DNA from 4 places in the Mesorhizobium sp. AR10 genome. Region 2 is predicted to be linked to each of the others. Evidence: predicted binding sites of a transcription regulator. Region 2 holds the regulator's gene; each other region holds the start of a gene.

Region 1 (7,358 bases), 320 kb from region 2:
CTTGGCTGATGCTGCGCGGCATCCATCAGCTTCGGGCTTGCCATCTGCCTGAGCACGTGACTGGAGGCATCACAATCCTGCGATCTCAAGAAAAGAATGTATATTCCATCTTGACTGATATCTGGAATTAATATTCCATATCTTTAGAGAAGATCGAGAACGATGGACGTGGCAATGAGGATCGGCAAGGATGTTTCGTCCGGTCGAGCCACGCATACTGGCACTAAACACCGCTTGCATCGACAGAACTGATGCACTATCAAAACGCGGCAAATGTTTTTTATTGATAAAGTTCTGTTTTGGCCGCGCCATCCGAACCGAACTTCCGCAACGTTCACCGGCGACCTAGGGAGGAAACCTAATGAAATTCGTGACCAGCATTCTCAACCGCCGCGCCGTCGTGGCACTCGCAGCCGCCTCGATGCTTGCCGGCGTGATGCATTCGGCGCCGGCTTCGGCGGCCGACGTGACCATCCCGATCATCGTCAAGGACACCACCTCTTTCTACTGGCAGATCGTTCTGGCCGGCGCCCGCAAGGCCGGCAAGGACCTCGGCGTCGACGTGCCGGAACTCGGCGCCCAGGCTGAAACCGACGTCAACGGCCAGGTCTCGATCCTCGAAAACGCCGTCGCCGGTAGCCCGGCCGCGATCGTCATCGCCCCGACAGAATTCAAGGCGCTCGGCAAGCCGATCGATGAGGCGGCCGCCAAGGTCAAGGTTATCGGCATCGACTCCGGCGCCGACTCCAAGGCCTTCACCTCGTTCCTGACCACCGACAATGTGCAGGGCGGACGCGTCGCTGCTGACGGTCTCGCGGCAGCCATCGGCGAAGCCAATGGCGGCAAGATCGAAGGCGACGTGGCGCTGATCACCAACGCGCCGGGCGCCGGTTCGCTGGAGCAGCGCAAGCAGGGCTTCACCGAGCAGCTGGCTGCGAAATATCCGGGCCTCAAGCTGGTCGCTGACAAATATGCCGACGGCCAGGCGACGACCGGTCTCAACATCGCGACCGACCTGATCACCGCCAACCCGAACCTCAAGGGTATCTTCGCTTCCAACCTGATCATGGCGCAAGGCGTCGGTCAGGCTGTCGCCGAGAACAACCTTGGCGGCAAGCTCGCGCTCGTCGGCTTCGACAGCGACGAGAACCTGATCAAGTTCCTCAATGACGGCGTCATCTCCGCGCTCGTCGTCCAGGATCCGTACCGGATGGGCTATGACGGCATCAAGACCGCACTTGCCGCCTCGAAGGGCGAAAAGGTCGAGGCCAATGTCGACACCGGCGCCAATCTGGTGACCAAGGCCAACATGAAGGATCCGAAGATCGACGCGCTGCTCAACCCGAAGCTCGACTGAGCATCGTCATAGGCGCATTGTCTCCGGGGCCTCGTTGCCCCGGAGACATCCGCGTAGGCTGCTTGGACTTACCCTGACGATGCGGCCCAGTCGCCAATCGTGAGACCAATCTGGGAGGATTGTCATGACGCCAACGGCGCAGGAACTGCACCCGGCCCCAACGCTGGAGCCCGGCAGGACGATCCTCGAACTGCACGGTCTGGAAAAGCGCTATCCCGGCACACATGCCCTGAAGCCGGTGAATCTCGCCTTCAAGGCCGGCGAAATCCACGCCATCGTCGGCGAAAACGGCGCCGGCAAATCAACCTTGATCAAACTCCTCACCGGCGTCATGCCGCGCACCTCCGGAGATGTCATCTGGGAGGGCAAGCGGGCACCACTGGCGACGCCGCATGAGGCGATGGCGCTCGGCATCAACGCCGTGCATCAGGAGGTCGTGCTCTGCCGCCACCTGACGGTCGCCGCCAATATGTTCCTCGGCGAGGAGGATTCCCGGTTCGGCATCCTGCAGCAGCGCGCCATGGTCAAGGAAGCGCAGAAGATCATCGACGATCTCGGCTTCGATCTGCCGGCGCATGTCGTGCTCGGCGACCTGACCATCGGCCAGCAGCAATTGATCGCCGCCGCCCGCGCCACGGTGCGCGGCACCAAATTTCTGATCTTCGACGAACCGACCGCCTATCTCACCCGCAAGGAGGCCGACCAGCTGTTCACGCTGATCCGCCGACTGAAGGGCGAAGGCGTCACCATCATCTACATCAGCCACCGCATGGAAGAGGTGTTCGAGCTCGCCGACCGCGTCTCGGTGCTGCGCGACGGGACACTGGTCGGCACCAGGAACATCCGTGAGACCAACGACGCCGAGCTGGTCAAGATGATGATCAACCGCTCGATCGAGCAGGTCTATCACAAGGAGCATTTTACCCCAGGCGCTACCATCGTCGAGGCAAGGAACCTGTCGGGCAAAGGCTTTGAGAATGTCTCGATGTCGGTGCGTTCCGGCGAGATCGTAGGGCTCTACGGTCTGATCGGCGCCGGGCGCAGCGAATTCGTCACCACGCTCTACGGCCGTCATCGCAAATCTGCCGGCCAGATCCTGTGGGAAGGCAAGCCGGTTCAGGTCAACTCCGAGCATGACGCGATCAAGCTCGGCATGGCGCTGGCGCCGGAAAGCCGCCGCGACCAGGGCCTGTGCCTCAATTTGCCGGTCGCCCTCAACCTCAACCTGCCGATCTACAAGCGCATCTCCAAAAACCTTTTGATTTCGAACACACAGGAAAAGGCTGAGGCCGATCGCCAGATCGCCGGCCTCAGGATCAAGACGCCGACGCGCGGTGCGCTGGCCTCCAGCCTGTCTGGCGGCAACCAGCAGAAGATCGTCATCGGCAAATGGCTGGCGCACGGCGCCAAGCTGTTCATCTTCGACGAGCCGACGGTCGGCGTCGATGTCGGCACCAAGGCCGAGATCTACCGCCTGTTCGGTGCGCTGTTGTCGAAGGGCGCCGGCATCATCCTGATCTCATCCTATCTGCCCGAGGTCTACGAACTCGCTGACACGCTGCATGTGTTCCGGCGCGGCAAGCTGGTAGCCACGCATGGGTTCCGCACCGCCAATCATGAGGACATTCTCACGCAGGCCCTCGCCGAGAAACAAGAAAAGCTGGGAGGACAGATATGAGCACCGAGGCGATTGCTGCCGAGAAACCGAAACGCAACTACAATGTCCTGTTCGGACTGACGCTTCTGGCGTTGCTGGTTGTGCTCTGGATCTTGCTTTCCGTTTCGACAACGAGCTTCGCCTCCGCCAACAACATCTCGAACCTGCTGCGGCAGGGCTCGATGATCGCGATCATGGCGGTCGGCCAGACCTTCGTCATCATCACTGGCGGTATCGACCTGTCGGTCGGGGCCGTGGTCGGCTTCGCCACCGTCATCGTCGCCATGATGATAAATGCCGGCTTCCCCATCTGGATCGCCATTCTGGTGACGCTTCTGGCCGGCGTCGCCATCGGCATTTTCCACGGCTTCGGCATCGTCAAGATGGGCTTGCCACCCTTCATCATCACGCTGGCGACGTTGACCTCGCTGCGCGGTATCGGCCTGCTGATGACCAACGGCAATTCGATCAACATCAAAAGCGACACCTTCACGGCGTTCTCGCGAAATTCCTTTATCGGCGTCCCCAACCTGTTCTGGATGGTGATCCTGGTCGGCATCCCCGCCTACATCTTCCTGCACCACAGCCGATGGGGCCGCTATCTCTTCTCGGTCGGCTCCAATGCCGAGGCTTCCCGCCTGTCCGGCGTCAATGTCCAGCGCACCATCTACATGGCCTATACGCTGTCGGGCCTGTGCGCGGCATTCGTCGGCGTGCTGCTGGCCGCGCGCATCGGCATCGGCAACCCGACCCAGGCCGAGGGCTGGGAACTGCAGGCCATCGCCTCGTCGGTGATCGGCGGCACCTCGCTGTTCGGCGCCGTCGGCTCTGTTCACGGGCCGCTGCTCGGCGCCTTCATCCTAGCCACCATCAACAACGGCGCCAACCTGCTCAACGTCAACTCGTTCTGGCAGCGCATCATCACCGGCGCATTGATCATCATCATCGTCTATTTTGACGGGCTGCGCCGCCGCGGCAAGTAGACCACCACAGGCAAGACCACCGGCCCCGGCGACAGCCAGGCCGGTGGCGCCATGAACCGACTGGATCGAAGCATGAAAGCCGTCGTCTGCCGTTCGCCCGGCGACCTTGTTGTGGAAGATCGCCCCGCACCTGGCGCACCACCCTCCGGCTGGGCGCTGGTGGCAGTCAGCCATGTCGGCATCTGCGGCACCGACTACCACATCTTCGAGGGCAAGCACCCGTTCCTCGCCTATCCGCGCATCATGGGCCATGAAGTGTCGGGAACCGTGATCGCGACCGGCGAAGGTGTCGACCTTGCGGTCGGTGAACCGGTCATCGTCAACCCCTATCTCGCCTGCGGCAAATGCATCGCCTGCCGGCAAGGCAAGCCGAACTGCTGCGTCAAGATCGAGGTGCTCGGCGTCCATCGCGACGGCGCCATGGGCGAGCAGATCCTGGTGCCGGCGCAGAATCTTTATCCGGCAAACGGCGTGTCGCTGGCGGATGCCGCCGCCGTCGAATTCCTGGCGATCGGAGCGCATGCGGTGCGCCGCGCCCATGCCCAGCCCGGCGCCCGCACGCTGGTCGTCGGCGCCGGGCCGATCGGGCTCGGCACAGCGCTGTTTGCCCGCATCGCCGGTCTCGACGTGACGCTGCTCGACATGAGCAGCGAAAGGCTGGGTTTTGCCGCAAGCGAACTCGACTTCACGACGCTTGATGCTTCACAGGCGACGGCGGCCGGCCTAGTGCGAGAGGCGACCGGCGGCGAAGGCTTCGACGTCGTCTTCGATGCCACCGGCAACACCCAGTCGGTCCAGTCGGCCTTTGCCCATGTCGCCCATGGCGGAACGCTGGTCCTGGTCAGCGTCGTCAAGGACGACATCGCCTTTTCGGATCCCGAATTCCACAAGCGCGAGATGGCGCTGATCGGCAGCCGCAACGCTCTTCGCGCCGATTTTGACCATGTCGCCGCTTCGATCCGCAACGGCGCGGTGCCACTGGCAAAACTCGTCACCCACCGCACGACGCTTGGCGATACGCCGCGCGACCTCGCCCGCTGGGCGCATGAGAAATCCGGCCTGATCAAGGCTGTGATCGAGGTGGGGTAAGACGTCCGGCACAAGATTCGACAGGTCGATAAATGCGGACTTTGGCAGATCGCATGCCTTGGCGACTGGCCGAAACATCCATCGCTTCGTCATCCTATGGCGGAGCAAGGAGCGAAGCGACGCGGCGCAGACCATAGGATCCATGCCGTGACTTCGAAGCGTTGCGTCGGTGCAGAATTCTGCTCCGCTGGGCTCTTCGCCCGAGATCGCGGCATGGATCCTTGGGTCTCCGCGACGGAGCTGCGCTCCTGCTTCGCCCAAGGATGACGAAGGCTAGTTGTCCGCCGACAGCTTCAGTTCCACCCGCTCCGCAGGAAACCGTGTCTCGGCGAACTGGATCGGCTGGCCGTCCGCCGTGACGTTGACGGCGACCGCAACCAGCACGATGGCTCCGGGCTGCAGATCGAGGTCGGCAAGGTCAGCAGCATCGGCATGCCGCGCCGACAGCACCGTCGATTGCCGGAGGTAATCGCTGACGCCGAAGCGTTTAAACGAAGCGGTCACCGATCCGGTTTCCGCCATGGCGACTTCAATGCCGGCGAAACGCCTCGCCTCGAACCAACTGGTGGCACGCGACACTGGCTGCCCGTCGGCTTCGCCGCGCGTCTCCAGGCGTATCACATCAGACCCTTTGCCAAGGCCCAACCCCTCGGCGACCCGCCGGCTGGCCGGCTCGACCGCCGACTCGAGCAGAACACTTCGGCGCTCGACCGCCTGCCCTTGCAGGCCTTCCGAAAAGCGTGTGCGGGCGCCGATCGGATAGGACAGCCGCTTGCGCGACAGCACGAAGGTGCCGCGCCCTTGCTCGGCCCTGAGCACGCCGTCCTGGACCAGCGCAGCGATGGCACTGCGCACCGTATGGCGGTTGACGCCATAGCGTTCGGCCAGAGCGACTTCCGGCGGCAGCGCGGCATTTTCGGCAAAGTCGCCGACGGCGATCGAATGCAGGATCTGGTCGGCGATCTGCCGCCACAGCGAAACGCCGCTGCGTCGCTCGATGCTGTTGGCCAATTGCTGCCCGACCATTTCGCCCCCGGATCTTTTCGCCAATGTCATCCACCCGTCATGGACACACGTTAGATAATAGGTATAATTTGTATAGATGTCTATATCACTAGACAAATTCAAGTGCGAAGGAAGTATCGATGCGAGGACAGGAAGCGCGCGATCAGGCTGAGCGCAAGGTCGTCATGGCAACGCTGGCGCAATCCACCGGCGACGACATCGTCCGCCTCTGGAACGAAGCGGGCCTGCCCTCGGAAGCGGAATTTCTGCGCGGTCCCGAAACCGGTCTGGTCACCGTGCGCGGCCGCATTGGCGGCGGCGGCGCGCCGTTCAATGTCGGCGAGGCGACGGTCACGCGCGCCACCGTGCGGCTTGCGTCGGGGCAGGTCGGTCATTGCTACGCGCTTGGCCGCGACAAGCAGAAGGCCAGGCTGGCGGCGATCGCCGATGCGCTCTGGCAGGATTCCGCGCATCGCGACGAGGTCCAGACCAAACTCATCGCCCCGTTGCAGGCGGCATTGGCCGAGGCGCGCGAAAAACGCCGGGCCGAGACGACGGCAACGAAGGTGGATTTCTTCACCATGGTGCGCGGAGAAGACTGATGGATATCGCAACACAGTCGATCGTTGGCGGCTTCGCCGATCCGGTGTTCAATGCCCAGAGCGTGTTCCGCGCCGTGATGGACGCCATGGCGCGGCCGGGCACCATGCAATCCCTGCCGGTCTTCGCCCGCCCACCGCTGCCATTGTCGGCAGGCTCCGGCGCTATTGCGCTAGCGCTCTGCGACAACGACACGCCGCTTTGGCTCGATCCGACCTTGCAGGCCTCCGCAGCGGTCAAATCCTGGCTTGGCTTCCACAGCGGCGCACCAGAGGCCAACACGCCGGCCGATGCGCATTTCGCCTTGATCGCGACGCCCGCCGAGATGATGTCGCTCGACGGCTTTTCACAAGGCACGCAGGACTATCCCGACCGCTCCACGACGCTGATCCTGCAGGTGAGCGATCTCGTCTCCGGCGCCCCGCTGTCGCTCGAAGGTCCCGGCATCGAAAGCACGGCGACCATCGCGCCGGCGCAGATGCCGCGGCATTTCGTCGAACAGTGGAGGCAGAACAATCAGCGCTTCCCACGCGGCGTCGACGTCATCCTCGCAACGCCGGACGGCATCGCTTGCCTGCCGCGCACCACGCGCATCAAGACGATGGAGACGTGAGATGTATGTCGCGGTAAAAGGTGGCGAAGCGGCAATTGCCAACGCTCACAAGCT
Region 2 (7,358 bases):
CCGGCATCAAGGAATTCTGCAAGGGCGTCGGCGAAGACACGATCGACATCGCCAACTCCTCGCGCCCGATCAAGGCGGACGAACTCCAGTCCTGCGTCGACGCCGGCGTGAAGGAAGTCCAGGAAGTCCGTATCGGCTATGACGGCATCGTCTTCGCCACCGACATCAAGGGTCCGGACTGGGCGCTGGTTCCCGCCGACATCTACAAGGCGCTCGCCGCCAAGCTCGTCGTCGACGGCAAGCTTGTCGACAATCCGAACACCAAGTGGAGCCAGGTCAATCCGAAGCTGCCCGACTGGGATATCGCTGCCTACATTCCTGGCGAAAAGCACGGCACGCGCGAAGTGTTCGAGACCAAGCTTCTCGATGCCGGCTGCGACAAGGATGCTCTGAAGGCCGCCGGCATTGCCGACGACAAGGAGATCGGCAAGACCTGCATCGCCATCCGCAAGGACGGCAAGGCTGTCGACATCGATGGCGACTATACCGAGACGCTCGCCCGCATCGACTCCAACAAGACCGGCGTCGGCGTGTTCGGCCTCGCCTTCTACGAAAACAATGCCGACAAGCTGAAGGTCGCAACCGTGGAAGGCATCGTACCTTCGACCGAGACCATCGCTGGCGGCACGTATCCGGTATCGCGCCCGCTGTTCTTCTACGTGAAGAAGGCGCATCTCGGCGTCGTTCCCGGCCTCAAGGAATATGTCGAGTTCTTCCTTGACGACCAGATGGTCGGACCGGAAAGCCCGCTCGCCGAATACGGCCTCGTTGCTGCTCCGGACGCCGAGCGTCAGGCCCAGCGTGATGCTTTCGCAGCCGGAAAGTCGATGTAGTCAAACTACCGGATCAGGGCGCGGGCCAAAACCCGCGCCCTGATTTCGCTGCACGCCGCAATGGCGGCTGCGACCAGAGTTTTCCTTGGGGTGGGTCCATGTCTTCCTTGCTCGTACTCGCCATTGTCATTGCCATCGGCCTGGTTGCATTCTTCATCGGCCGGCAGCGTGCCGCCGTGCAGGATGATGGTCGGGTCAAGCCGCATTCGCGTGCCCACTATCACGGCTGGTGGGCTTTCCTGCTTGCTGTCCTGCCCGCCGTTCTGCTGCTTGTCGTCTGGACCATTGGCTCTTCCGTCTATCTCGACCGGCACATTCACGCTGCCTTGCCCGAGCGCACCGTCGACAGCAAGGTTGCCAGCGAGGCGCTCGACGTGAGCCTGGTGAAGAGCCTGGCCAAAGGCCTGCGCAAGCTTGATGCCAACACACAGGCCGCGCTGCCCGCCACCTTCGCCGAATTGCAGCCGCTGCTCGCCGCTAAGGGTGTGGCACTGGCAAGCGATACACAGGATTACATGATCCCGATCGCCGTCGAGGCGAACCAGGTCCAGGACAGGCTCGGCCTGTTCGGTGCTGCCGTCATCCTCATTTTGTCGATCGCCGGCGCCTTCTATGCCCTCAGGCAGATCGCACCGCGTGCAAGGGCGCGCAACAATGTCGAGAAGCTGATGCTGTGGGGGCTGCTCGCCGCCTCGACCATCGCCATCCTGACCACCGTCGGGATCGTGCTTTCGATGCTGTTCCAGACGATCACCTTTTTCGAAAGCGTGTCGCCGATGAGTTTCTTCTTCGGCACGGTTTGGGATCCGCGTTTCGCCGCAGCCGGTTCGGGCGGCAGCCAGGGCCAGTTCGGTCTGATTCCGCTTCTGGCCGGCACGCTCTATATCGCCGCCGTCGCACTGCTGGTGGCGGTGCCGGTCGGGCTGATGTCGGCGGTCTATATGGCCGAGTATGCGTCGCCCAAGGTGCGCTCGGTGGTCAAGCCGGCGCTTGAACTGCTCGCCGGCATACCGACCATCGTCTACGGCATCTTCGCGGTCGTCACGCTCGGGCCGTTCCTGCGCGACCTGTCCGCGGCGCTCACCGGCGGTTCGCCCTTCATCCAGGGCCAGAGCATCTTCACCGCCGGCCTGGTCATGGGTGTCATGCTGATCCCGGTCGTGTCCTCGCTGTCCGACGACATCATCACCGCGGTGCCGCGCGCCATGCGCGACGGCTCGCTCGGCCTCGGTGCGACGCGTTCCGAGACGATCAAGCGCGTCATCCTGCCGGCAGCACTTCCCGGCATCGTCGGCGCCATCCTGTTGACCGCCTCGCGCGCCATCGGCGAAACGATGATCGTCGTGCTGGCGGCGGGCGTCGCCGCCAATCTCACCATCAACCCGTTCGAGGCGATGACGACCATCACCGTCAAGATCGTCAATCAGCTGACGGGCGATCTCGAGTTCAATTCTCCGCAGACGCTGGTCGCCTTCGCGCTCGGCCTGACACTGTTCGCGCTGACGCTGGTGATGAACATCGTCGCGCTCTACATCGTGCGCAAGTACCGGGAGCAGTACGAATGACCGACATCCCCATGGACACGATGGCGGGTGCCGTTGCGCATCCCCGCCGCGACATCGGCCTGAAGGCCCGCTACGCCGCCGAACGCCGCTTCCGCATCTACGGAGTCATGGCGATTTCCGTCGGCCTGGCATTCCTGGCCATCATGCTGATCACCATCGTCTCGAAGGGCTACACCGCCTTCTGGCAGACGACGGTGTCGCTGCCGATCTCCTTCGACGAGAAGGTGATCGATCCCTCCAACAAGCGCGCCACCGATCCGAGCGTGCTGATCAAGGCGAACTATCCCAAGCTTGCCGAAAAGGCACTGATCGCCAAGCTCGGCATCAATCCCGACGACAAGCCGACGATCCAGAAGCTCAAGGGCTTCCTGTCCGAGGGCGCCCGCGTCCAGTTGCGCGACATCGTCGCCGCCGATCCGTCGGTGATCGGCTTGACGCGCGACGTCAACATTCTCGCTGCCGCCAATCTCGACTCGGCCTTCAAGGGCCAGATCGACCTCGGCGTCGAGGAAGCACGCCGCAAGGTTTCCGACCAGCAGATCGCCTGGATGAACAAGCTCAGGGCCGACGGCGCAATGGCAGAGCATTTCAACACCGGCCTGTTCACCTATGGTGCCTCCAGCCGCCCGGAAACCTCAGGCATGGGCGTGGCGATCATCGGCTCGTTCTACATGATGGTGATCGTGCTGCTGCTGGCGCTGCCGATCGGCGTCGCCGCCTCCATCTATCTGGAGGAGTTCGCCAAGAAGAACCGCTTCACCGACCTGATCGAAGTCAACATCAACAATCTGGCCGCGGTGCCTTCGATCGTCTTCGGTCTGCTCGGCCTTGCGGTCTTCATCAACTTCCTCGGCATGCCGCGCTCCGCCGCCTTCGTCGGCGGCCTTGTGCTGACGCTGATGACGCTGCCGACGATCATCATCGCGACGCGCGCTGCCCTTGCCGCCGTGCCGCCGTCGATCCGCTCGGCAGCGCTTGGTCTCGGCGCCTCCAAGATGCAGATGGTGTTCCACCACATCCTGCCGCTTGCCGCCCCCGGCATCCTTACCGGCACCATCATCGGCCTGGCGCGTGCGCTCGGTGAAACCGCGCCGCTGCTGCTGATCGGCATGGTCGCCTTCGTCGCCGATTATCCGACGACACCTTTCGATCCGGCCACCGCGCTGCCGGTGCAGATCTATATGTGGGCGAACGAGGCCGAACGCGCCTTCGTCGAGCGTATGTCGGGCGCCATCATCATCCTGCTCGTCTTCCTCATGGCCATGAACATCACCGCAATCGTGCTTCGGCGTCGGTTCGAGCGGCGCTGGTAGAAAAAAGGCATTTTGGTATGAACATCATGACCGAACAGTCCCTTGAAAACGCAGTGGGCGACAAAATGAACGCCAAGTCGAACGAAGTGATCAAGATGCGCGGCGACAAGGTCGGCGTGTTCTACGGCGACAAGCAGGCGCTGTTCGACGTCAATCTCGACGTCCGCCTCAACCAGGTGACGGCGCTGATCGGCCCCTCCGGTTGCGGCAAGTCCACCTTCCTGCGTTGCCTCAACCGCATGAACGACACAATCGACTCGGCGCGGGTGACCGGCAAGATCACGCTGGACGAAGAGGATATCTACGACAAGAACATCGACGTCGTCGAACTCAGGGCGCGTGTCGGCATGGTGTTCCAGAAGCCCAATCCGTTCCCGAAGTCGATCTATGAGAACGTCGCCTATGGCCCGCGCATCCACGGACTGGCAAAGCGTAAGGCTGACATGGACCAGATCGTCGAATCGAGTCTGAAGAAGGCGGCGATCTGGAACGAGGTCAAAGACCGCTTGCAGGAGGCAGGCACCGGCCTTTCCGGCGGCCAGCAGCAACGTCTGTGCATCGCGCGCGCCATCGCCGTGTCGCCCGAGGTGATCCTGATGGACGAGCCCTGTTCGGCACTCGATCCGATCGCCACGGCTCGCGTCGAGGAACTAATCGACGAACTGCGCCAGAACTACACGATCGTCATCGTCACCCACTCGATGCAGCAGGCGGCGCGCGTGTCGCAGCGCACGGCGATGTTCCATCTCGGCTATCTGGTCGAGGAGGGCGCCACCGACAAGATGTTCACCAACCCCGACGACAAGCGCACCCAGGACTACATCACCGGCCGGTTCGGCTGAGCGGTTCTGACAGCGAAGTTTCAGACACGAGGACGAAGATCATGGGTGAACATACCGTCGCGTCGTTCGATGAGGATCTGGAGCAGATCAGCCAGCTGATCCGCGACATGGGCGACCTGGCCCGCTCGATGGTCAGCGGCTCGACCAAGGCGCTGCTCAATTCGGACAACGCATTGGCGCAGCGTGTCGTTTCCGACGACGCCATCATGGATGCGCGTCAGCGCGAGCTCGACGACCGCGCCATCACGCTAATCGCCAAGCGCCAGCCGATGGCCAACGACCTGCGTGCGGTCGTCGGCTCGATCCGCATGGCTGGCGATCTCGAACGTATCGGCGACCTTGCCAAGAACATCGCCAAGCGCGTCGGCACCGTCGGCCTCAGCGTCACGCCGCGCGACCTCTCGCACTCCATCGATGTGATGGCGCAGCTGGTGCTGGTCCAGGTGCAAGGGGTCATCGAGGAATATGCAGCCGCGGACGCAGCAGCGCTCGCCACGCTCAGGAACAACGACGAGCGCATCGACGTCAAATACACCTCGGTGTTTCGCGAGCTTTTGACCTACATGATGGAAGACCCGCGCAACATCACCGCATGCACGCATCTGTTGTTCTGCGCCAAGAATCTCGAGCGCATCGGCGACCATGTCACCAACATCGCCGAAAACGCCTACTATGTGCTGACCGGTTCACAATTGCCTGCCAATCGTCCCAAGCAGGACGAAACGGCGATGTCCGCGCCGGCGGCATGACAGGGGTGACCAGTCGATGATCGCGCCACGCATCATGGTGGTGGAGGACGAGGAGCCGCTAGGCGTGCTGCTCCGCTACAATCTCGAATCCGAGGGCTACCAGGTCGAGGTGGTGACGCGCGGCGACGAGGCTGAAATCCGGCTGCAGGAAAACGTCCCCGATCTTCTGGTGCTGGACTGGATGGTGCCAGCGGTTTCCGGCATCGAGCTTTGTCGGCGCCTCAGGATGCGGCCGGAAACCGAACGGCTGCCGATCATCATGCTGACCGCGCGCGGCGAGGAGAGCGACCGGGTGCGCGGCCTCTCGACGGGGGCCGACGACTATCTGGTCAAACCGTTCTCGACGCCGGAATTCATGGCCAGGGTGAAGGCGTTGCTGCGTCGCGCCAAGCCGGAAGTGCTGTCCAGTGTGCTGAAGGTCGGCGATATCGTGCTCGATCGCGAATCGCACCGGGTCTATCGCAAGAAGAGCGAAATCCGGCTCGGGCCGACCGAATTCCGGCTGCTCGAATTCATGATGCGGCATCCCGGCCGGGTGTTCTCGCGCAGCCAACTGCTCGACAATGTCTGGGGTGAGACGATCTACATCGACGAACGCACGGTGGATGTGCATGTCGGCAGGCTGCGCAAGGCGGTCAACAATGGCCGCATGCCCGACGTCATCCGGACGATCCGTGGTGCGGGATACGCGATCAGGGAAGACTAGTCGCCCGGTTTGAATTCAGGCCACGTTCTTTCCGGTGACCGTTCGGGCCTGCGCGCCTGGTGCGAAAATCTCCTGGTCGACGAAGCTCAGCGCCCGCATGGCGCAGCCTTCGCGGATCAGCGGCAGTTCATTCGGCTCGGTGTCGAAGGAGATCGATTTCGAATGCTGGCCGCCGGCCGTCTGGGCGATGGCCTCGCGCAGTGCCGGCTCGATCAGGTCGAAAGCGGCGGCGCTGACGCCGACCATGGCGACCGGCGCCGGATCGATCAGCGCAAACAGGCTGCCGAGACCGAAGCCCAGCGCTTCACCAGCCTTGCGGTAGGCCTCGCGCTCCGGCCCGTCTTTCTCACGTGCCGCAGCTGCCAGAGTTCGCATGTCGGCGTCGCTGACGTCGGCGACCGGCTCGGCGTCCTCGCCCAATTGCCTGGCGTTGCGCCAGATGGCGTAGTTGCCGGCATAGGCCTCGACGCAGCCGCGCCGCCCACAACGGCAAAGCGCGCCGCCCGGGCGATGGATCATATGGCCGAACTCGCCGCCCGAGGAATGGGTGCCGGTGAACAACTCTCCCTTCAGCACCAGCCCCATGCCGATGCCGTGCGAGAGCAGGATGGCGATGAAGTCGTCACGGTAGCGGTCGGGATCGCGCCACTGCAGCGCCACCGCCATCATGTTGCAGTCGTTTTCCATCGTGGCCGGAATGCCGAATTCGGCCTCCAGTATGTCGGCGAAAGCAATGTCGGTCAGCGGCGTGATCGGTGACCACAGCATGGCGCGCGCGTGGGAATCGGTGATGCCCTGAATGCCCATCGCAATGCGGGCGATGCTGTGGACGTCGAGATCGGCGTCTTCGAGCCGGCGGCGGACGATGGCGACGCATTCCCCGATCAGTTCGTCGCGCGGCATGCTCAGCGTGTCCAGCCGGCGCTGTTCCTCGGCGACCAGCTGGCCGGCATAGTCGATGACGGCGACGGAAAGGAAGTTGAGCGACAGCACCACGGTCATGACCGCCGCGGCTTCCGGATTGAGGCCAAGGCCGACTTGCGGGCGGCCGCGTTTCAGCGCGACAGCCTCGCTGGCCTTGCTCTCGGCCAGGATGCCTTCCCCGATTAGGTCCGAGGAAATCGCCGATATGGTCGAATGGCTGAGACCGGTGGTTGCGGCGATCTCCGTGCGCGACGGCTGGCCGGCCCGGCGCACGGCCGAAAGCACCATCGCCCGGTTGCGCCGGCGCAAGTCGTCGTGGCGGATTCCAACCGACATGGTTCTGTCTTCCTCCCGGTCGTCGTCGCGGCCTCTCTTGATCGTATAGGCCGTCGGCGACGCCTAAAGTGCGTTGCGTCTGAATGGACT
Region 3 (7,358 bases), 2.0 Mb from region 2:
ACCAGCCGGTCGCCGGCCCACTGGATGCCGCAGACCAGGATGATCAGCACGATGACCACGGCGACCATGATGCTGGTCTCGAAGCGCTGATAGCCATAGCGAATGGCGAGGTCGCCGAGCCCGCCGGCACCGATGGCACCCGCCATGGCGGAAGCGCCGATCAGTGTCACCAGCGTCACCGTGAAGCCGGCGACGATGCCGGGCAAAGCCTCAGGCACCAGGACCTCGCGGATGATCGTCCAGCGGTTGCCGCCCATGGCGCGCGCAGCCTCGATCAGCCCGTGATCGACCTCGCGCAACGACACTTCGGCGATGCGGGCATAGTAGGGCGTGGCGGCAATCGACAGCGGCACGATGGCCGCCCAGGTGCCGATCGAGGTGCCGACGATCAGTCGCGTCACCGGGATCAGCGCCACCAGCAGGATGATGAAGGGGACCGAGCGAAAGCCGTTGATGACGGCGCCAAGGGCGCGGTTCACCCACAGGCTTTCGGCGATGCCGCCGCGGTCGGTGGCGACCAGCGCCAGGCCGAGCGGCAGGCCGAAAACCAGCGAGATGAGGCCGGAGGCGGCCGTCATCAGGATGGTTTCCCAGATCGAACCCAGCAGAAGCTCAAACAGAACCGGCGACATGGCCAAGCACCTCCACCCGCGCCTGGCGGGATTTCAAGAACGCGATCACTTGCAGCAGATGATTTGCATCGCTGCCCGGGACCGCCAGGAACAGCGTACCGACGGGCTGCTGCTGGACATGGTCGATGCCGCCATGCAGGAGGCGGAAGGGACCGGGCACGGCAGTGGTGAGGTCGGACAGCAGCGGGCCGCGCGCTGCCTCGCCGGCGACGTCGATCCTGAGGATCGCCTCGCCACCATCTGCCTGCGTCAGCCGGCTTTCGATCTCCGCCGGCAGTTGCGGTCGGATGCCGCCGAGCAGGCTGCTTGTGATCTCGGAGCGCGGGTCGGCGAAGACCGACCAGACCGGTCCTTCCTCGACGATCCGCCCGGCGTCGATCACCGCGACGCGATCGGCAATCGAACGGATCACCTCCATCTCGTGGGTGATCAGCAGAATGGTCAGGCCGAGCTGCCGGTTAATGTCTTTCAGCAAGGCAAGGATGGAGCGGGTCGTCTCCGGGTCGAGCGCCGAGGTTGCTTCATCGGAGAGCAGCAGCGCCGGGCGCGCCGCAAGCGCCCTGGCAATGCCGACACGCTGCTTCTGGCCGCCCGACAGCGACGACGGATAGGCTTTTGCTTTCTCCGACAGGCCGACGAGATCGAGCAGTTCGGCCGCGCGCGCGAGGCGCTCGGCCCTGGGGCGGCCTTCGATCTTGAGCGGCAGTGCGACATTGTCCTCGACGGTCTTGGCCGAAAGCAGGTTGAAGTGCTGGAAGATCATGCCGATGCGCCGCAGCGGCTGCAGCTCGCGTTCGCCGAACCGGCTGATCTCGCGGCCTTCGATGAAGACCTGGCCGGAATCGGGCCGTTCCAGGCCGTTGAGGCAGCGGATCAGCGTCGACTTGCCGGCGCCGCTGCGGCCGATGATGCCGAGGATCTCGCCCTTGCGCACGGTGAGCGAGACACCGTCAAGCGCCGGCGTGGCACCGAAGCGACGCTTCAGGTCAGTGAGACGGACAACATCTTCAAGCCCGCGAGGATGGCTGACCGCCGGATCGGCTATTTCGGCAGATGCCGTGAAATGCTGGTTCATCGAGCTTCCTGTTCCGGCGCTCCGCAAATGCGATGGCGGCCCGCTCTGTTGCGGACCGCCTGTTTCTGCCAACCATGCCCCGATCAATAGGCGCTGATCCCTGTGCCCTTGTAGACCTTGTCGAACTCGGCCTTCACCGCCTCGTTCTGATAGGACGCCACCAGTGTCTTCACCCAGGCCTCGTTCTCATTGCCGGCCTTGACCGCGATGAAGTTGCGGTAGGGATTGTCGGCGACGGGCTCCTGGGCGATGCGGTTTTCCGGGCCGAGGCCGCTCTTCAGCGCCCAGTCCGTATTGACCACGGCCGCATCGAGATCCTCCACCGAGCGGCCGACAATGCCGGCGTCGAGTTCCTTGATGACGACCTTCTTGGGATTTTCGGCGATGTCGACGGTCGTCGCCAGGATGCCGGTGCCGTCCTTCAGCTTGAGCACACCCTCGTTCTGCAAGACGCGTAGCGCCCTGCCTTCGTTGGAGGGATCGTTCGGCAGACCGATGACCGCGCCCTCGGGCAGGTCGGCGACCTCTTTGTATTTCTTCGAATAGAGGCCGATCGGCCAGACGCCGGTGTAGCCGACCGGGACGATATGATAACCCTGCGTCTTGATCTGGTTGTCGAGATAGGGCTTGTGCTGGAAGGCGTTGGCGTCGATTTCGCCACGCTCGAGCGCCTCGTTGGGCTGGGTGTAGTCGTTGAACACCACGGTCTCTACGGTCAGGCCTTTTTCGGCCGCCTGAGCGACAACGACGCGCCAGACATCCTCGTCCTCGCCGCTGATGATGCCGACCTTGATCGCCTTCTTATCCTCGGCGAACGACTGATTGGGCGCTGCCAAGCCGACAAGCGTGACGGCTGAGGCAACAAGTACCGCAAGGGCAGCACGCCGGCTGATTGCCGATGAAAGATGAGCTTTGGAAGCGTTTCCGCGTTCGAACATTGTCGATCCCTCGTAATCCTGAAGTCATATCGGCGAGGCGGAATGCCAAACCTTGACGACATCATCGGCAATGCTGTTTGCCGGATCAAAGAACCGCATTTCTTCTCAAACACCGAGCCAGGAATATTCTCTCAAAGATTCCACACTTGCGAGAACGGCACGCCGGGCCGATCAGAACGTCTCGACCCAAGGCCGAAGCTCGACCTCGAAACTCCAGGCGCTGCGATGCTGACGATGAACAGCGAAATAGGTCTCGGCGATCGCATCGGGCGACAGCTGGCTATCCGGCCGGTCGGGTTTTTTTCCGGACGGCTCGATCTGGCCGTCAATGATGAAATGCGCGACATGGATGTTCTTCGGCGAAAGCTCGCGCGCCATGGACTGCGCCAGGCCGCGCAGGCCGAATTTCGGCATGGCAAAGCCGGCCGAGCCTGGAAAGCCCTTGATGCTGGCGGAGGCGCCGGTGAACAGGATCGAGCCGGAGCCGCGGACAAGCAGCCGACGCGCCGCCTGCTGGCCGACCAGGAAGCCACCATAGGCGCCAACCAGCAAGGCCTGCTTGACCGCATCGGGATCGATCTCGGCGATCGGTCCGCGCGTGCGCCCGCTGGCATTGAACACTGCAAGTGCCAGAGGGCCGGCCTTGTCGGCGGCCTCGAACAGGCTGGCGACGGAGGCCGGATCGGCGACGTCGGTTTCGACGGCCAGCGCGCCGGTCTCCTCGACCAGCGGCGCGAGCTTGCCGGTGTTGCGGGCGGCCAGCACCACCCGAAACCCTTCCCTGGTCAGAAGGCGCGCCAGCGAAGCGCTCAGGCCCGCGCCCGCGCCGGCGATCACTGCGACTTCAGATGTCATGTCGTTCCTCCTTGCGATATGCGTGTGGACATTCGGCCCGATGCCGATGTCCTTGGTCACACAGGCTCGCGCCTTCGACGGCAAGAGGCAAGAACGGGGTTGCTCCATTTTCACCGTCTTGCGAAAAACGCTGCCGGCAGGTTCCGCGCGATCCGATGTCGGCGAAGGTCTTGCCTGACGAGCCGATCCGTCCGACACGTGAATCCAGAAGGAATCGCAACACTGCTACAGCGGTGTCGTAGAGGAACTTGACCATGGAACCAATCTGGGCCGTCGGCCTGATGACCGGCACCGTTCTCGACGGCAATATCGACGTCGCGCTGATCAAGACCGACGGCGAGCGCATCGAGGATTTCGGCACCTATACGCTGGCCCCCTACCCCACAGCGATTCGCACCCTGCTGGAGGAGACGTTGCGCCAGGCGAGGATCTGGAACTTCGACGGACCGGAGCCGGCGATCTTTGCCGAAGCCGAAGAAGCGCTGACGCGCGCCCAGTCCGTGGCGGTGAAGAACCTTGTCGAAAGCTACGGCCTGACCATGGCCGATATCGGCGTCGTCGGCTTCCATGGCCAGACCGTGCTGCATCGCGCCCCGCAACCCGGCCGGCTCGGTGACACCCGCCAGCTCGGCGACGGCGAACTGATGCATGCCATACTGGGAACCAAGGTGGCCTACGACTTCCGTTCGGCCGATATACGCGCCGGCGGGCAAGGCGCGCCGCTGTCGGCGGCCTATCACGCCGCGCTGCTGCGTGATGCCGATGCCAGCGGCGACACGGCGGTGCTCAATCTCGGCGGCGTCGCCAACATCACCTGGTGGGACGGCAAGGACAATGTCGTTGCCTTCGACACCGGACCGGCCAATGCGCCGCTCAACGATTTCATCAAGTCGAAAGGGCTCGGCGAAATGGATCGCGACGGCGCGCTGGCCAGGGCGGGAACAGTGGATGAAGCCCGGCTGTCGAAATTGCTGCAGCACACTTATCTGACCAAGCTCTACCCGAAATCGCTGGACCGTTTCGATTTCGGCGCGGCGATGGCGGACGGCATGGATGCCGAGGACGGTGCGGCGCTGCTGACGGCGTTCACGGCTTCTGCCGTCGGCAAGGCGCTCGATCTGTTGCCGCACCGGCCGAAGACGCTGGTGGTCAGCGGCGGCGGCCGCCACAACCCCACGATGATGGCCATGCTTGCCAGCCGCGCCGGTGTCGAGGTCGTGCAGGCCGAGGCGCTCGGCTGGAAGGGTGACGCGGTGGAGGCGGAGTGTTTTGCTTTCCTGGCGGTGCGCGTGCTCAGAGGCCTGCCGATCAGCTTCCCGAGTACAACCGGCGTGCCGCAGCCGATGCGCGGCGGACGGCTCGCCGGTTAGAGTAACGACGATGCCGGGTTTTGTCCCGGTTTGACGTAACCGAAAAGAATCCCGCGCAGGGATTCCTGTCATCCAATCGTTAAGAAAAATTAATACAAATTACCAGTGATCTTGTCTTTGGCCGGCGCCTCATTTCACCGGGCGCATAACTATTGATGTGTCCGCCAGACCGGCGGCGGCAATACAATCAGGATTCTATTTATGTTTTCAACAAATTTAGTGTCATTGCGCGGTACCTGGGCGGCGGTTTCAAAATTGGCAGGTGCCATAACGCTTGCCGTGGCCATCGTCGGGACCGCGGCGCAGGCTGAGCCTATTCGCGGTGCCGGGTCGACCTTGGCTGCGCCGATCATCGGCAAATGGGCGACGGCATACAAGAATGCGCGCGCCGACGGCGGCGACTTCTTCACGCTGGACTGGAGCGTGGACTATGAGCCGGTCGGCTCTCTAGCCGGCCTCATGCGGCTTGCGCAGCCCGAACTGGATTTCGCGGCCACGGATGTTCCCGTGCCGCCGAGCGACCTCGCCAGGAATGGCCAGCAGCAATTTCCGATCGTGATGGGCGGCATCGCGGTGGTCACCAATCTGGACGGCTTGCCGGAGCAAGGCCTGCGCCTCTCCGGCCCTGTCATCGCCGACATCTATCTCGGCAAGATCAAGTCCTGGTCCGATCCCGCGATCAAGGCGCTCAATCCCGGAATAGCCCTGCCCGATCTGGCCATCAGCGTCGTCCATCGGCAGGACGGCTCCGGCTCGACCTATGTCTTCACCGAGTTCCTCTCGTCCAGCAGCGAAGAATGGAAGACCAAGCTCGGAGCCGACACGCTGATCGAATGGCCGCTTGGGACTGACGCCGAAGGTACCAAGGCTCTGATTCGTGCCGTGGCGGCGACCAAAGGGGCGATCGCCTACGCCGAATACGGGCAGGTGCTGCGCGCCGGCCTTCCCTTCGCAGCGGTGCAGAACAAATCGGGTAGTTTCGTCAAACCGGATCCGCAAGGCGTGCAAGCAGCGGCCAATTCCGTTGCCTGGGAGGAAACGACTGACTTCTTCGCTTCGCTGACCGATCGCAGCGGAGATGCCGCATACCCGATCAGCACGGCGGTGTTCGCCGTCGTTCAGGTCTCGGGCCGTTCGGAACATCGCTATCGCCGCGTGCATGATCTTTTCCGGCTCGCCTTCGCACAAGGTGCTGGCGACGCCACCGCGCTCGGCTATGTGCCGCTGCCGAAAGCGCTTGTCGAGCAGATCGAGCAGTACTGGGCAAAGCAGGTGCCTGTCGGAAACTGAGGTGGGCGCCGCTCGGTGCCGGGCTGCTTCGCGCAGCAATTGAGCTGAACTTCGTGTCGCGTCGCATTGGCGACTTGTTGGGGGATTGCGTGAAATGGACATAGATATCTTCAAGGACATCCTGGTGCCGGTGATCGGCGGATTGGGCATCTTCATGCTCGGTCTGGACTTCATGGCAAACGGCATCCAGGCGCTCTCGGTCAACCGGATGCGCGACTTTCTTGCCAAGGCAGCCGGAACGCCGGTCAAGGGCGTGCTGGCGGGAACGCTGATCACGGGCGTGATCCAGTCGTCGACCGCGATGAGCGTCATGGTCGTCGGTCTGGTCAATGCCGGTGTCATCGCCTTGAGGCCGGCGATCAGCGTGATCATGGGCGCCAATATCGGCACCACGCTTGGCAACGGACTCATCGCCCTGCCGCTCGGTCCGCTCGGTCTGATCCTGGCCGGCGTGTTCTCGCTGGTCTATTGCTTCGCCAAGAGCGAAAAGGTGAAGAACATAGCGCTCGCCTGCATGGGTTTCGCGCTGATCTTCTACGGCCTCAATCTGATGACTGGCGGACTGCGCCCGCTTCGCAACCTGCCCGAAGTCATGGCGCTGCTGCAAACCCTCACGGCCGACTCTTACCTCAACCTTCTCAAATGCGTGTTCATTGCTGCCGGCGTGACCGCCATGATCCATTCGTCCTCTGCGACCATCGGCATTGTGATGGGCCTTGGCGCGGCTGGCATTCTCGACTGGACAACCGCCGTCGCCTTTTCACTCGGCGCCGATCTCGGCACCACGATCACATCGTGGATGGCTTCGCTCAACCTTTCGAAGAATGCCAAGCGGACCGCCTATGCGCATATATCGTTCAACATCATCGGCGTGTGCATCACCATCCCGCTGTTCTTCGTCTCCATCCAGGTCCTGGGTTGGGCCATGCAGTTCTTTGGCGGCGATCCGGCCGTTGCGGTGATCGTCGACGGCAAGGAGACCTTTCCCCTGGTGCCGGTGGCGGTCGGCCTCTACTCGACCTTCTTCAACGTCTTCAACACATTGTTGCTGTTCCCTTTCATCGGTGTGTTCGAGCGCGTGCTGTCGCGTGTCGGTCGCACGGATGCCGAGGACGCGGAGGATTTCTCGACACCGAAATTCCTCGACCGCAAGCTGGCCAGTGATTTTGCCAAGGCCATTCCCGCCGTTCAGCAGGAG
Region 4 (7,358 bases), 630 kb from region 2:
AGCGATGAATGGGGCGCACCCGAAAGTTCGTGGATCGGCAGCGCATCGAGTTCCGAGCGAAACAGCACCGTTGGTCCCGCCTTGCCGCTTTCATAGACCGCCGCCACGCCGTGCCCACCCAATCCGGTCAGCACCTTGTCCGGCCTTGTATCGGCGAGGAAGTCGACGACCTCCCGCGCGGTCCTCTCCTCTTCATTCGAGATTTCCGGATGCTGGTGCAGCTTGCGCCGCCACGCCGTAAGCTCGACAATGTCTCGATTGGTCAGGGTCACGTTTTTCTCCGCTTTCGCTGAATTCTTCATAGCACGCGCAGCCGAATTTCTGCCAAGCGCCATTTTGAGACCTTCGCCGACGGAAGGGTTTCAGGTCGTTCACCGGTAACGGCCGCGCAGAAGAATCGGACCGCGAAATCCCATGGCCCAGAGAAATCGAGGCAAGTTGTCGGGAGCCGCGCCGGTCGTTCGTCCTCTGGATACAAAGCTCAAGAACCAAATAGAAAACATAGTCGCAATCACGCACATCACGCCCGACAGCATCATGCCAATCATCCGGAGCCTTCAATGACCCCGACCATCACAGCCTTTGAACGGTCGCCAGATGGCGGCAAGGGACTGGCGCGCGATACGCGCGTTCGCTGGGCGCTGGAAGAAGTGGGTCAACCCTACGAGGTTCGTCTTGTTTCGTTCAGGGCGATGAAGGAACCCGCACATCTGGCGCTTAATCCTTTTGGGCAGATTCCGACTTACGAAGAAGGCGATCTCGGCCTGTTCGAGACGGGGGCGATCGTGTTCCATATCGCGGAGCGCCATGCGGGCCTGTTGCCAGACGATGCGAATGCCCGGGCGCGCGCGATCACATGGATGTTCGCCGCGCTCAGCTCGGTGGAGCCGCCGATCCTTGAACTCGTAACCGCCAGGATCCTCGAGGGCGACAAGCCCTGGTCCGCGCAACGCATGCCTCTCGTCGAGGATCGCATCCGCACACGGCTGGGCCAACTTTCCCGTCACCTTGGCGATGCCGACTGGCTCGATGGCGCGTTCAGCGCGGGCGACCTGATGATGGTGTCGGTGCTGCTCAGGGTGAAAGCGTCGGGTATGCTGGATCCGAACCTCTCCGCCTATGTGGCCCGCGGCGAAGCGCGGTCTGCCTACAAGCGTGCTTTCGATGCTCAATTGGCGGTTAACACCGGCAAGCAACTGACTGGCTGAGTGGCCAGCGGCCGGCAACCCCGGTTGCTACTGCGTCCCTCGTTTCCCGTTCAGCTGCGCCCGCGCGTCGCGGATCGAGGCGGCGTAGGTCACCAGCGGGCGCTTGACGCCGTGGTTGATCAGCATGCGCCGTATCTGTGGCGAGGCGCCTGATATGATAAAACGCACGCCGGCGCGCTTTGCCTTGTGGGCGGCGCCTTCGATGACATTGGCTGCGGTCGAATCGAAAAACGGCACCGCCGAACAGTCGAGGATGAAATTCTTGCGCTGGTCGGCGATGCGGTCGAGCACTGTGCCGACGGTCGAGGCGGCGCCGAAGAAGAAGGCGCCCGAAATCCGATAGACGACGGTATCGGCATCGCTCGCCTCGCTGGCGTCATAGGCGCTGGTGCTGTCGGCGACATCCTCCTGCGCCAGCGACTGGTCTGCCTCCACCGCGATGCTCTTGGCCATGCGGTCGATGAACAGGATCGAGCCGAGCGCAAAGCCGACGACGATGCCTTCGGTGAGATCGCGGAAGACGACGATCAGGAAGGTCGCCATCAGCACCAGCGCGTCGCCGCGCGAAGCGCGCAGCAGCGTGGCGAAGGCCTGTTTTTCGAACATGTTCCAGCAGACGACCGCCAGCACCCCGGCAAGGGCGGCAAGCGGGATGTAGCTGGCCAGCGGTGCCGCCGCCAGCATGAAGACCAGCAGGAACAGCGAATGCAGCATGCCCGAGACCGGCCCATGCGCGCCGGCCCGCACATTGGTGGCGGTGCGGGCGATGGTGCCGGTGGTGCACATGCCGCCGAACAGGGCAGACGCGATGTTGGCGAAGCCTTGCGCCACCAGCTCGCAATTGGAGCGGTGTCGCCGTCCCGTCATGCCGTCGGCGACGACGGCCGACAGCAAAGATTCGATGGCGCCGAGCAGCGCGAAAGCGATAGCGTCCGGCAACACCGCGATCGCCTTGTCGAGGCTGAACGCCGGCAGCGCCGGGAAGGGCAGGCTGCGCGGAATGCCGCCATAGCGCGTGCCGATCGTTTCCGCCGGCAGAGCCAGCAGCGCCACCACCAGCGAGGCCAGCCCGACGGCGATCAGCATGCCCGGCCAGCCGGGCCGCCACCGCTTCAGCCCGACGATGGTGGCGATTGTCAGCGCCGCCACCAGCGTCGCCGATATGTTCAGCGTGCCGGCCGCCTCGCTGATCGCCATCAGCTTCGGCAGCAGCGGCCCGGGTTCGGTGCCCGTCAGCTTCAGCCCGAACAATTCGACGATCTGGCCGGAGAAGATGATGATGGCGATGCCGGCGGTGAAACCGACCGTCACCGGGTAGGGGATGAATTTGATGTAGGTGCCGAGCCTGAGATAGCCGATGGCGAGCAGGAAGACGCCCGACATCATCGTTGCCAGGAGCAGTCCGTCGACGCCTTCGCGCTGCACCGTCGCCGCCACCAGCACGATGAAGGCGCCGGCCGGGCCGCCGATCTGGAAACGGCTGCCGCCGAGTGCCGAGACGATGAAACCGCCGATGATGGCCGTGAACAGGCCGCGCTCCGGCGTCACCCCCGACGCAATCGCGATCGCCATCGACAGCGGCAGCGCCACGATGGCGACGGTCAGTCCGGCCATGAAGTCGGCCTTGAACTGCGCCAGGTGGTAACCCTCGCGCCAGACCGTCACCAGCTTCGGCGTGAACAGTTCGGAAAATGTCGGCCGCGCCGGATGCCGGCTTGCCCTACGGCTCTGGTCCATGAATGCCTTCCGCTCCGTGAAGGCGGCGGGATCGTCGGCAGGAACGTCGGCGGTCGCGTCGCGACTTATGTCTGCCGACTCGGCGGAGGGTTTAACGCGGCGCCGTCTGCTTGAGGCGTACGCCCCTGCCACCGCGCTCGCTGGCCTGGTTTTCGCTGATCAGCTCCACCCCGGCCTCGTCGAGTGCCTGGATGACCTTCATCAGCGTATCCACCACGCCCCTGACCACGCCGTCGCTTGCTTCCATGCGTTGGATGGTCGGAAGCGAAACCCCGGCGCGCTCGGCGAGCGTCTTCTGATCGACGCCGGCCAGCGCCCTCGCGGCGCGCATCTGCGCGGCAGTGATCATCGGCCAAAATCCCCGTCTGAGTCTGCGGTATCAACGTATAATACAATCATGGTGATGTTTCAAGCATTATTATGCATGTTTGAAACATGATCACTCTCGGGGAGCCGGATGGCGGGGAACAAGACAAGCATGCTTGTTGATCGTCATTGACGGGAGATGCAGGTGAAGATTTCCAGGGCCTTGATGTCATCGGCAGCCTTGCTGTCGGCGGTTTTCCTGCTGGCAGGCTGCGGACACGGACTGATCAACCGGCTGATTAATCTTCAGTCTCGCTGTCACCGTAGGCCTGCCCGCGCCATCGCTGCCACGCCCGGGCAGTGAGCCAGCACAGTATCGCCCATGTGAAGCCGGCACACCAGCCGGCCAGCACGTCCGACGGCCAGTGGACGCCGAGATAGATGCGGCTGATGCCGACCAGTAACGTCGTCAGCACCGCCAGCGCCAGCACGTAGATCTTTGTCGTTCGCCCATGCAGGAAGCGTGATGCCAGCGCGCCAAGCGTCAGATAGGTCACTGCCGACAGCATGGCGTGGCCGCTCGGAAAGGACAGCGTCGTCTCGTTGACGAGATGCGAGACGAGTTCGGGGCGCGGCCGGTCGATGCCGGCTTTCAGCAGGCTCGACAGCACCTGACCACCGGCCACCGCCACGAAGATGAAAAGGGCGGTCGCCGGCCTGCGGATCAGCAGGAGATAGACGATCACCGCCGCTACGATCAGCACCAGCACGCTGCCGCTGCCAAGGCTGGTGATGTCGCGCATCGCCCCTTCCAGCCAGAGCGGGCCGATCGGGCTGTCGGGCTGGCCTGCCTTGCGGAAGGCGAGCAGGATTTCGGTGTCGAAGGCGTGCGGCGTGGTGGCGCGCGCCACCTCCATCAGTTCCTCGAACGCCCACAGCCCGGCGGCGATGACCAGGCCGGCCAGCAGCACCGGGAATTCGATCCAGTTGGCCAGTGTGCTTGCGGTTTTCTTTATCATCAGGCAGACCGTCGCATCATCGACCTTGCAGATAGGGCCCGAGCGTGATCAGCGCCACCGCCCCGATCGCGAGCACGATACCGGTCGCCTGCAAGGCATTGACGCGCTCGCCGAAAAAGACCAGCGCCACCACATTCACCGATACAAGCTGGATGACCGCCGATAGGCTGAACGACACCGACATGCCGAATTCCCGGATCAACCGCAGCATGACCAGATTGCCCAGCGAATACAGCGCCAGTGTCAGAACGATCTTGCCGAGGCTTGGCGACAGCCCCCATTGCTTCGCCGCCGTCGCTGCCAGCAGAAAGATCACCGTCGAAATGCCGAGCTGCACCAGTCCCCAGAAACTCAATTTCTTGCCCCTCATGATGCGGCCTTCGCCGCGCGTTTCGCAGACGTTGTTTCCGAAGCGCCGGTCGTGGTCAAGCCGGGCCGATCGCCGGCATCAAATCAGTGTGGAAATTGGCTGGCTTCGTCATCAAGCTGTGATCCGCCGGCTTTACGCGGTCGGTCAGGCAACATGCTCCAGCCATCCCACGAAGCCAGAGGCAAGCCCATGACCGGACATCATTCCCCAGACACTCATTTCCGCACCAGCCTGCTCGAGGAAAGCGATGGGCCAGGCGCCAATGCCACCGACAACCGCACCATGGGCGAGATCATCGCCGCACGGTTCTCGCGCCGCGGTTTCCTGAAAGGTTCGCTGGCCGTCTCGGTCATCGCCGCCACCGTCAGCCCGCTGGCTCTGGTCGCCGCCGACAACGCCCGCGCCGCCGAGGGTTCGGCCTTCTCCTTCGACGAACTTGAAGCTGGCATCGACGACACGCATCACGTCGCACCGGGCTACGACGCCGACGTGCTGCTGCGCTGGGGCGATCCGTTGTTTGCCGACTCGCCGGACTTCGATCCGACAAAACAGTCGGCGGAGGCACAAGCAAAGCAGTTCGGCTACAACAATGATTATGTCGGCTATATCCCGATCGACGGCTCGGCCGAGCACGGTCTGCTGGTGGTCAACCACGAATATACCAACCCGCATCTGATGTTTCCGGGCATCGTCAGGATCGTCGAAAAGGACGGCAGCGAGGCGCTCGAAGTGGCACCGCTCAGCAAGGAACAGGTCGATGTCGAGATGGCAGCGCATGGCGGCACCATCGTCGAGATCCGCAAGGTATCAGGCAAATGGCAGGTCGTGCGCGACGGCAAGCTCAACCGCCGCATCACCTCCAACACCGAAATGGCGCTGTCCGGCCCTGTCGCCGGCCACGACCGCGTCAAGACCAATGCTGACCCGTCCGGCACCAAGGTCATCGGCACCATCAACAACTGCGCCGGCGGCGTCACGCCCTGGGGCACCTATGTCATGGCGGAGGAAAACATCCACGGCTACTTCTCCGGTGAACTGCCGGCCGACCACAAGGAAGCCGCCAACTACAAGCGCCTCGGCATCCCGGAGGGCGCCTATGAGTGGGGCGCGCATTACGACCGTTTCGATCTCGCCAAGGAGCCGAACGAGGCCAATCGCTTTGGCTGGATCGTCGAGGTCGACGTCAACGATCCGACCTCGATGCCGCGGAAGCGCACCGCCATGGGCCGCTTCAAGCATGAGGGCGCCGAATCGATCGTCGCCAAGGACGGCCATGTCGTCTTCTATCTCGGTGACGACGAACGCTTCGACTATGTCTACAAATTCGTCACCACGGGCACGTTCAACCCGAACGACCGCGCCGCCAACATGGACCTGCTCGACGATGGCACGCTGCATGTCGCCCAATTCGCCGAGGACGGCTCCATCGAATGGCTGCCGATCGTCTTTGGCCAAGGTCCGTTGACGACCGAGAATGGTTTTGCCAGCCAGGCCGACGTGCTGATCGAGACGCGCCGTGCCGCCGACTTGCTCGGCGCCACCAAGATGGACCGCCCCGAAGACATCCAGCCCAACGCCGCCAACGGCAAGGTCTATGTCATGCTGACCAACAATTCGAAGCGCAAGGCCGATCAGGTCGACGCCGCCAACCCGCGTGCCGAAAACGCCTTTGGCCACATCATCGAGATATCAGAGGACGGTGGCGACTTTGCCGCCGCCAAGGGCAAGTGGGAAGTGCTGCTGAAATGCGGCGATCCCGCAGTGGCCGAAGTCGGCGCCACCTTCTCGACCGCAACCACCGCCAATGGCTGGTTCGGCATGCCGGACAGTTGCGCCCTCGATTCGGCCGGCCGCCTGTGGGTCGCCACTGACGGCCTGGGGCCGAAGGCCGCCGGCCGCACCGACGGCCTGTGGGCGGTCGACACGGAAGGGGCCGCGCGGGCTACCTCAAAGCTGTTCTTCCGCGTGCCGATCGGCGCCGAGATGTGCGGCCCGCTGTTCACGCCGGACGATCAGACCGCTTTCGTCGCCGTCCAGCATCCGGGCGATGGTGGCGAAGACTGGGAGGCCTTTGGCCGTCCCTCCTATTATGAGGATCTGTCGACCCGCTGGCCCGACTTCAAGCCGGACATGCCGGTACGGCCGGCGGTCGTCGCCATCACCAGACAGGGTGGCGGCAAGATCGCGGTCTGACACGGGCGGGGTGCCGAATTGGCAGTCCGAAGGAGGGATTTCGGCTTTCCGAAGCCCTCCTTTTTGCGCTGAAACCATTCAAGCCTCGGGAAAGATTGGCAATTTAAACATGGCGCCCTAGGTCATCATCAGGAGACCGCCATGCCAAAATCCGTTTATGACCGTGGCCTGCTCAAACCTGCCGACGTTGCCATGTTGCAGCGCGTGTTCGATGAAGCCTGCCGCCAACGCGAGGCGCACCCAGATTCGACTGAGGCGCGCGAACTCGCCCTGACCCTGTTCGCCTTGCACAATGCCGGCATGGTCGAAGAGGATATGCTGATGGAAGCCGTCGGTTTCCGTCGTCTCGAACCGAAATCGGCCTGATGCCTTCAGCGCCGATGGGAGCAGACTTGGGATACTTTCGCGACGGGGCAATAGCGCGGCGCCGATTGCACTCTATATGGCACTTGCGCGATATGATCGATAATCAGGTCGCGTCAATGCGATTGATTCGGGGCGCTCGTGGGCTTGGGGGCCTCCTGT

The links. The regulator PhoB, encoded in region 2, activates phosphate uptake and scavenging genes when phosphate is short. The targets are predictions, from matches to a motif close to TGTCATNNANCTGTCAT.
Region 1: a site for PhoB is predicted at 6,137-6,153, ahead of phnF (phosphonate metabolism transcriptional regulator PhnF). Genes of this name have one in related genera too.
Region 3: a site for PhoB is predicted at 4,937-4,953, ahead of pstS (phosphate ABC transporter substrate-binding protein PstS). Genes of this name have one in related genera too.
Region 4: a site for PhoB is predicted at 4,747-4,763, ahead of LHFGNBLO_RS08305 (PhoX family protein). Genes of this name have one in related genera too.

What each region holds. Positions count from the first base shown of each region.
Region 1 covers NZ_CP080524.1:1,977,071-1,984,428, reverse strand. Annotated here, with positions in the region: partial or broken gene LHFGNBLO_RS13115 (aldo/keto reductase) at 1-9, shown strand, start outside; gene LHFGNBLO_RS13110 (ABC transporter substrate-binding protein) at 362-1,357, shown strand; gene LHFGNBLO_RS13105 (sugar ABC transporter ATP-binding protein) at 1,482-3,035, shown strand; gene LHFGNBLO_RS13100 (ABC transporter permease) at 3,032-3,997, shown strand; gene LHFGNBLO_RS13095 (zinc-binding alcohol dehydrogenase family protein) at 4,070-5,086, shown strand; gene phnF (phosphonate metabolism transcriptional regulator PhnF) at 5,360-6,112, opposite strand; gene phnG (phosphonate C-P lyase system protein PhnG) at 6,232-6,693, shown strand; gene phnH (phosphonate C-P lyase system protein PhnH) at 6,693-7,304, shown strand; gene LHFGNBLO_RS13075 (carbon-phosphorus lyase complex subunit PhnI) at 7,306-7,358, shown strand, end outside.
Region 2 covers NZ_CP080524.1:1,654,121-1,661,478, forward strand. Annotated here, with positions in the region: gene LHFGNBLO_RS11540 (substrate-binding domain-containing protein) at 1-833, shown strand, start outside; gene pstC (phosphate ABC transporter permease subunit PstC) at 932-2,398, shown strand; gene pstA (phosphate ABC transporter permease PstA) at 2,395-3,711, shown strand; gene pstB (phosphate ABC transporter ATP-binding protein PstB) at 3,729-4,553, shown strand; gene phoU (phosphate signaling complex protein PhoU) at 4,595-5,302, shown strand; gene phoB (phosphate regulon transcriptional regulator PhoB) at 5,319-6,008, shown strand; gene LHFGNBLO_RS11570 (ROK family protein) at 6,024-7,268, opposite strand.
Region 3 covers NZ_CP080524.1:5,742,725-5,750,082, forward strand. Annotated here, with positions in the region: gene LHFGNBLO_RS31590 (methionine ABC transporter permease) at 1-632, opposite strand, end outside; gene LHFGNBLO_RS31595 (methionine ABC transporter ATP-binding protein) at 613-1,707, opposite strand; gene LHFGNBLO_RS31600 (MetQ/NlpA family lipoprotein) at 1,791-2,645, opposite strand; gene LHFGNBLO_RS31605 (SDR family NAD(P)-dependent oxidoreductase) at 2,817-3,500, opposite strand; gene LHFGNBLO_RS31610 (hypothetical protein) at 3,490-3,756, opposite strand; gene LHFGNBLO_RS31615 (anhydro-N-acetylmuramic acid kinase) at 3,755-4,870, shown strand; gene pstS (phosphate ABC transporter substrate-binding protein PstS) at 5,126-6,160, shown strand; gene LHFGNBLO_RS31625 (Na/Pi cotransporter family protein) at 6,255-7,358, shown strand, end outside.
Region 4 covers NZ_CP080524.1:1,024,246-1,031,603, reverse strand. Annotated here, with positions in the region: gene LHFGNBLO_RS08335 (amidohydrolase) at 1-272, opposite strand, end outside; gene LHFGNBLO_RS08330 (glutathione S-transferase family protein) at 561-1,208, shown strand; gene LHFGNBLO_RS08325 (SulP family inorganic anion transporter) at 1,236-2,945, opposite strand; gene LHFGNBLO_RS08320 (helix-turn-helix domain-containing protein) at 3,037-3,294, opposite strand; gene LHFGNBLO_RS08315 (phosphatase PAP2 family protein) at 3,551-4,267, opposite strand; gene LHFGNBLO_RS08310 (hypothetical protein) at 4,287-4,625, opposite strand; gene LHFGNBLO_RS08305 (PhoX family protein) at 4,830-6,833, shown strand; gene LHFGNBLO_RS08300 (hypothetical protein) at 6,975-7,199, shown strand.